2 regions of the Agarivorans sp. JK6 genome follow, and region 1 is predicted to be linked to the other one. Evidence: predicted binding sites of a transcription regulator. Region 1 holds the regulator's gene; the other holds the start of a gene.
What was found. Region 1 encodes MetJ, which represses methionine synthesis genes. Its sites were predicted from a motif close to TAGACGTCTAGACGTCTA; they were not measured.
Positions count from the first base shown of each region.

Region 1 (3,424 bases):
TTCACCAACTTGCTTTGAAATTCAATTAAACCGGTTAGCGCATCTGCTGCGGCATTATCGGCTTGTTTAGCCAACTCAATAATATTGATTAAACGGTTAGTGGTTTTACCCGCTGCCGATACCACAATTAAATCCTGTGCTTGAGTATGCTCGGCCACAATGGCCGCCACCCGCTTAAAGCACCCTGCATCAGCTAAGCTGCTGCCACCAAATTTATGCACATGTCTATTTACCGACATGACTTACCTCTCTACAACGCTGGTAAAACTACAGCTGGGCAAAGGCCTGCTGTAAATCATTAACTAAGTCTTGCGAATCTTCCAAGCCTACCGATACCCGCAATAACTGATTAGAAATGCCAGCCTCTGCTAGCGCTTCCGCCGACATGGCAGCGTGCGTCATGGTAGCCGGATGAGCAATTAGACTCTCTACGCCACCTAAAGATTCCGCCAAAGAAAACAACTGTAAGCTTTTTAAAAACTTAACCATTTGGCTTTCTTCTAAATTCAATTCAAAACTGAACATAGCACCAAAGCCTTTTTGCTGGCTTTGCGCTAAAACATGCCCAGGATGCTCTGGTAAACCTGGATAGTAAATCGCGCCCACCGCTTGTTGCTGCTGTAAACATTCCACCAAGGCTTGGGCATTTTGTTGGTGTACATTCATTCGTGCTTTAAGGGTACGTAAACCACGCAAAGTAAGGTACGAATCAAAAGCCGAACCCGTTAACCCTAAACAGTTTGCCCACCACGCCAATTGCTCGGCCAGTTCTTCGTTGGCCGCAACCACCATACCGGCCACCACATCCGAGTGGCCGTTAATGTATTTAGTGGCCGAGTGCACCACAATGTCGGCACCTAACAAAATTGGCGTTTGCAAAGCAGGCGACAAGAAGGTGTTGTCTACCACCACCAATGCGCCTGCAGCATGTGCCTGCTCGGCAATGGCTTTAATGTCTACAATTCGAAGCAAAGGGTTACTTGGGGTCTCTAACCATACCAATTTAGGCTTCTTAGCCAATAGCTGAGCTAGAGCTGCGTCATCGTTTTGATCAACAAAAGCCACTTCAAAAGCATTCTTTTTAGCTAGGCTGTCGAATAAACGGTAGCTACCACCGTAACAATCATGCGGTGCAACCAATAAATCGCCTGGCTCAAGCAAGGCAGTAACAAGGTTAACCGCCGACATACCGGTGTTAGTAATTACCGCACCAGCACCATGTTCTAAATCGGCAATCGCCTCGGCTAAAATGTGGCGAGTAGGATTACCCGAACGGCTATAATCAAACTGGCGTTTTTGGTTAAAATCAGCAAAGCTGTAGTTACTCGACAAATAAATAGGCGGCACTACCGCACCGTGTTGGGTATCACTTTCAATACCGCTGCGCACTGCTATAGTAGCCGCTTGTAGATCTTTTAAAGACATTGCTGATTTACTCCCTCAATTTATCCTGCCACTTTACCACCAGCAAATAAGACGTCAACACTTCTAGACGTCTAAATGTCTTTGCTGTTGGATTGCTAAGTCGCATTTCCCCCGTTACAATAGGGTCTCTTTAGTTTGGTGTGTATTGCAGAATGTCTACAGATTGGAATGGTGAGTGGATCAGCCCTTACGCTGAGCACGGTAAAAAAAGCGAACAAGTAAAAAAAATCACAGTATCTATCCCACTAAAAGTGCTAAAGATATTGACCGATGAGCGAACCCGTAGACAAATAAATAACCTACGCCACGCCACCAACAGTGAGCTACTTTGCGAAGCATTTTTGCACGCCTACACAGGCCAGCCGCTCCCCGATGACGCCGACTTGCAAAAAGACAAGCCAGACCCAGCCTTAGAAAAAGCCGCCCAAGCAGAATTGGATAAAGAAGATTAAGACTTTAAAAAGCCGCTCACCGAGCGGCTTTTTTATTGCCTAAACCCAGCGTACAACAAACTATTTTCACCAACTATTACTCATAAACTGTAATCAAATTGGGGGCTTACCGGTCTGTAAACAGGCTCTTAATTTAAAATAGGTAAAAGGATGAAAACGTCGTACCCACCTCAGTTAGCCTCAAAGCTATCACTTGGCCTTTTATGTTTAAGGCTAAGCATTGCCCTCGTGTTTACAATATGGGCATTAGATAAAGTACTTGTACCAGAGCATGCTATAAAAGTGTTCTCTGGTTTTTACGGATTAAATTTAACCACCAATACACTTATTGCCATGGGTCTTGCACAACTCGCCTTTATCGCAGCCTTTACCTTAGGTTTATGGAAAAATATCACCTACCTTGCGGTGTTGGTACTGCATGCTGGTTCAACATTTTCTTCATTTGCTAAGTATCTAGACCCATTTAATAACTTATTGTTCTTTGCTGCTTGGCCAATGCTAGCTGCATGCTTAGTTCTCTATGTGCTGCGAGATTATGATACTTGGACCTTGGGTAAAGCTCACTCTTTAGAGCAGAGAGAAGAAGCCAACAACTAACTACTAATTGATAAAACGAAGCCGCTGATTAAGCGGCTTTTGTTGCTTTATCTTACTTAAGGCTATGCTTGCCTCCAATTACTCTATCCTTCATCCGATAGCGCAACCCACCCGTTTCGCCTTCGGCGACGTCATTTTTCTTTGCCGACCAAAGAAAATGAAGCAAAAGAAAGGTTGCCCCGCATTATCTGAACACTCAGGAGACACTAAATATGAAGTGAAAGTTTGTACTGCGTTTGCTAATGAGTTCAGCTGCGTATGTCTAACTTCGAAAGAAAATAAGCTCAGCAAAACATTAAGCAATCGACTTTCTAGTTTAGTTAGTTATCATCCTCAAAAAAATTTCTATTTTAAGTCAGTTAATAACGTCAAGGATGATCATGAAAAAGCTATACACAGCTGCGCTAATTCTATTAGCAGGATGTGCCAGTACTGAATCAAATACCGAAGTAACTTCAACAATTCTCGACTACGGGATTTACGGGCAATCAAGTCTCACAGGAGAATACTCAGCAAGCAATACGCCAAACGATTCGGTACTAACGGGTAAGAGTGGAAAAGTCACTAAGCAAACAACTGAGATAGCAGCTCAAGTGGGTACAACTTTTGGTTATTGTTTTGAAGTAAAAGCTGGACAAAAAAAGGTTGAAGTAACTAAATCGATTACCAGCCCTGAAATGATAGATGATGACGGGAAAATCTATACTTCGATGTCATACAGTAAAACGCTAAAACTAAAAAACGGGACAACGAGTAATTGTCATTTCTACTTCATCGAAGAAAAATGGGAAGCTGTTACTGGTGACTGGTTATTTGAAGTATTCCATGAAGGTAAACTTCTAACTAAAAAGCAATTTAGCTTAATCTAAAAACTATTAAGCCCCAGACACAAAAAAAGCGCCCTTAGGCGCTTTTTTTTTGCTGTGTAGCGTAAATAAGGCTGGCTTATT
Region 1 covers NZ_CP113525.1:441,403-444,826, reverse strand. Annotated here, with positions in the region: gene metL (bifunctional aspartate kinase/homoserine dehydrogenase II) at 1-239, opposite strand, end outside; gene metB (cystathionine gamma-synthase) at 268-1,425, opposite strand; gene metJ (met regulon transcriptional regulator MetJ) at 1,578-1,877, shown strand; gene OV592_RS02075 (hypothetical protein) at 2,106-2,474, shown strand; gene OV592_RS02070 (DUF3859 domain-containing protein) at 2,855-3,343, shown strand; gene rpmE (50S ribosomal protein L31) at 3,420-3,424, opposite strand, start outside.

Region 2 (3,424 bases), 1.0 Mb from region 1:
GTTATCGCGCTCGGTGGATGGAATTATCATTGTAACTGGCGGGTTGAGTGACGAACAGGTAGTCGAGTTTTCAAAGAAGAGACCCATTGTTGCTTTAGGCCGTGAGTTAGAAGCAGCCCGCTTACGTTCGATAAAGATTGAAAACTCAGTGGGCGCTTACATGGCCACCAATCATCTTATTCAATTGGGCCACCGCGAGATTGTGCATATTAAAGGTGCCGAGGGGCATCCCGATGCTCAGCAACGTTATGAAGGGTATTGCCAGGCCATGGAGCACGCAGGTTTGCCTGTGAAGCTGCAGCTGGTTGAGCAGGGCGATTTTACCGAACAAGGCGGTTTTGATGCGGTGCAGCGTTTGTTAACCAACAAGCGTCAGTTTAGTGCTATTTTTGCTTCTAATGATTTAACCGCACATGGCGCAATGTTGGCTTTATACAAAGCCAAGCGACCAGTGCCAGAGCGGGTTTCGGTGATTGGATTTGATGATGTGCCGGGCTCGGCGTTTTTCATTCCGCCGCTAACTACAGTGCGTCAACCCATATTTGATACCGGTTATGCTGCCGCCTTAACCATTTTAGACATGCTAAATGGTGGTGCTAGCAATAACTTCCGTATTCCTCCAGTTGAATTGGTGAAACGCGAAACCACCCAAGCACATATCCTCTAGTTAAAGCTTGCGAGTTTGCTGCCTAAGTCGTTTATAATCGGCTTAGGCAGACTTAACTACGTAGCTATGAAAACCAATTTAATCACTCGCCCTGGCTGGCATAAACTCGATGAAGAATTAAAGTACTTGTGGAAGGTTAAACGCCCTCAAGTAACTCAAGCGGTATCCGAAGCCGCAGCACTGGGTGATCGCTCAGAAAACGCGGAATACAAAGAAGGTAAGCGAGAGCTTCGCCGCATCGATTCTCGATTAAGGTTCTTAACCAAGCGCTTAGATGCGCTAGAGATTGTTGACCATCACCCCCAACAAAACGGCAAAGTATTTTTTGGCGCATGGGTCGAGCTGGAAAATGATGAAGGCGATATCGTGCGCTACCGCATTGTTGGCACCGATGAAATAGACCCAAAGCTGGGTTACATCACTATCGACTCTCCCATGGCTCGGGCGCTTATCGGCAAACAAGTTGACGATGATGTGTTTGTAAAAACGCCCTCTGGCACTAAAGAGTGGTGGATTAATCTTATTCAATACACCCCTTTCGAATAGCTGAGATGATTCTGTTAGCTAACTATTTGTCTTAATGCATATTTAGCGAGTAGTTAGCGGCTAAAATCCCCATGTTGAAAATAATTCATCTAAAGCTATGTTTAAGATGAATAGCGTTGACTTACTTTGTCTTCTCTTTAGTATCTAGCGGTATAGACGTCTAAAAGTCTTTAACGGAGAAGGTCAATGGGATTTCACAACGCGCAACAAATCGAAACACTCAATCAAAGCTTAAGTGAGCTTAACCGCGATATTAACGTGTCCTTTGAGTTCTTCCCGCCAACCACCGAGACCATGGAGCAAACCTTGTGGTCGTCTATCGAGCGTTTACAAACCTTAAAGCCTAAGTTTGTATCAGTAACCTACGGCGCAAACTCGGGTACCCGAGACCGCACTCACAAGGTGATTAAGGCAATTAAAGACCGCACAGGCTTAGCGGCTGCACCGCATTTAACCTGCATCGACTCAACGCCCGATGAGCTGCGCCAAATTGCTCGCGATTACTGGAACAGCGGTATTAAAGACATTGTGGCACTACGAGGTGATTTACCAGAAGGCTCTGCCAAGCCGCAAATGTACGCCAGCGATTTAGTGGCTTTGTTAAAAGAAGAAGCTGATTTTGATATCTCGGTAGCGGCTTATCCAGAGATTCACCCAGAAGCAAAAAGTGCCCAAGCTGATTTGCTGGCTCTAAAACGTAAAATGGATGCAGGTGCCAACCGCGCCATTACCCAGTTCTTTTTTGATGTAGAAAGCTACCTGCGCTTTCGCGACCGCTGTGCAGCCATTGGCATTGAAGGGGAAATCGTACCCGGTATTTTGCCAGTATCTAACTACAATACCCTGAAAAAGTTTGCCTCTTTTGCCAATGTAAAAGTACCAAAATGGCTACACAATCAGTTTGCTGGCTTAGAGAATGACCAAACTACTCGAAACCTAGTAGGCGCCAGTGTAGCCATTGAAATGGTTAAAGTATTATCGCGCGAAGGAGTGAAAGACTTTCACTTCTATACGCTTAACCGCTCGGAGTTGTCGTATGCTATATGCCACACCTTAGGTGTTCGCCCAGCTGAAGCCGTACCTGCTTAGTGACGAATGCAGCTGAGAGATAAAAAGCCTAGCAATGCTAGGCTTTTTGTATCTGGGAATGCGTTCAATAACAGTAGATTATCTTCAAAAAAGCTTTCGGGAAAATATTGTTAGTTGCGTTCCTCAATTTCATGATGGATTCTAGTCATATATGCTTGTTGATGCTGAGATAACTCGCTCATAGGTGTTATACGCAGTTGGTCAAGTATGCTTTGATCTTCAATTATGCCTATGGGTTTAACTCTTATTTCATATTTATCATGACTCTCAATCGCTTGAAAAAACGTAAAGCCATGTCTCGTATCTGTTGTAGATGTGAAATGATAGCCTGCCGCAATAACTTTCCTTTTATCCGACTCAGAGACACTAGCTCCGAATATTATACCCTTTATAAGGTGTTGATTAATCTGAAGGCAACGTAACTCAGCAGGAAGGGGCCCATAAGTAGGGAAGAATAGCCGAACTTCTTTTTCATATTTCCAGTCAGTAAATTTTACCAAGCCAACTGAATTTTCCTCCATAGGAGCAACATCACTAGACAAAGACTCTGGGACATCGTAGTCCGCTTCGGCTGCGGTGTAACAAAACTTGTGAATTAACCTACTAAAGGCATTTATTTTGGCTGGTGTCCTAGAGTACTTAACTTCTTCTAGGCGTAGTCTCTCATTGTTATATAGTCCAAGTTCAATTACGGATCCTTTATTTCTAAAACCTGAAAGATTACATAGAGTTGACTTTACATCGACATATCCGTCATCAGATTCATAAATGACGACAATACCTTTTTCTGCGTTACCATAGTGCCCCCACATTGTTGGGTTTATAGCATTAGTTGAAAATGAGCAAATATATTTTGGCTCATGCATTTCTTTTAGAAGGTGTGCTTCGGTGAAATCACGAAAGCAATCCAATATGTATTGCCTTTCAGTATGGCTAAATTCACGGGTAAAGCTCAAGGGTATTGACTCTGTTAGTAACACTACCACCTCAGTGAACTCTAGCTTCCTTTTTCGAGTTTTATTAAAGACTGCTTTGTATATTTTAGGAGCTAATGATAGTAATTTAGTCGCTTCTTCAGGATTTGGGTAGAGTCTGTACCTTACACACAATTCTACTAATACA
Region 2 covers NZ_CP113525.1:4,115,252-4,118,675, reverse strand. Annotated here, with positions in the region: gene OV592_RS19015 (substrate-binding domain-containing protein) at 1-667, shown strand, start outside; gene greB (transcription elongation factor GreB) at 734-1,213, shown strand; gene metF (methylenetetrahydrofolate reductase) at 1,400-2,302, shown strand; gene OV592_RS19000 (DUF2971 domain-containing protein) at 2,413-3,424, opposite strand, start outside.
Region 2: a site for MetJ is predicted at 1,367-1,384, ahead of metF (methylenetetrahydrofolate reductase). Genes of this name have one in related genera too.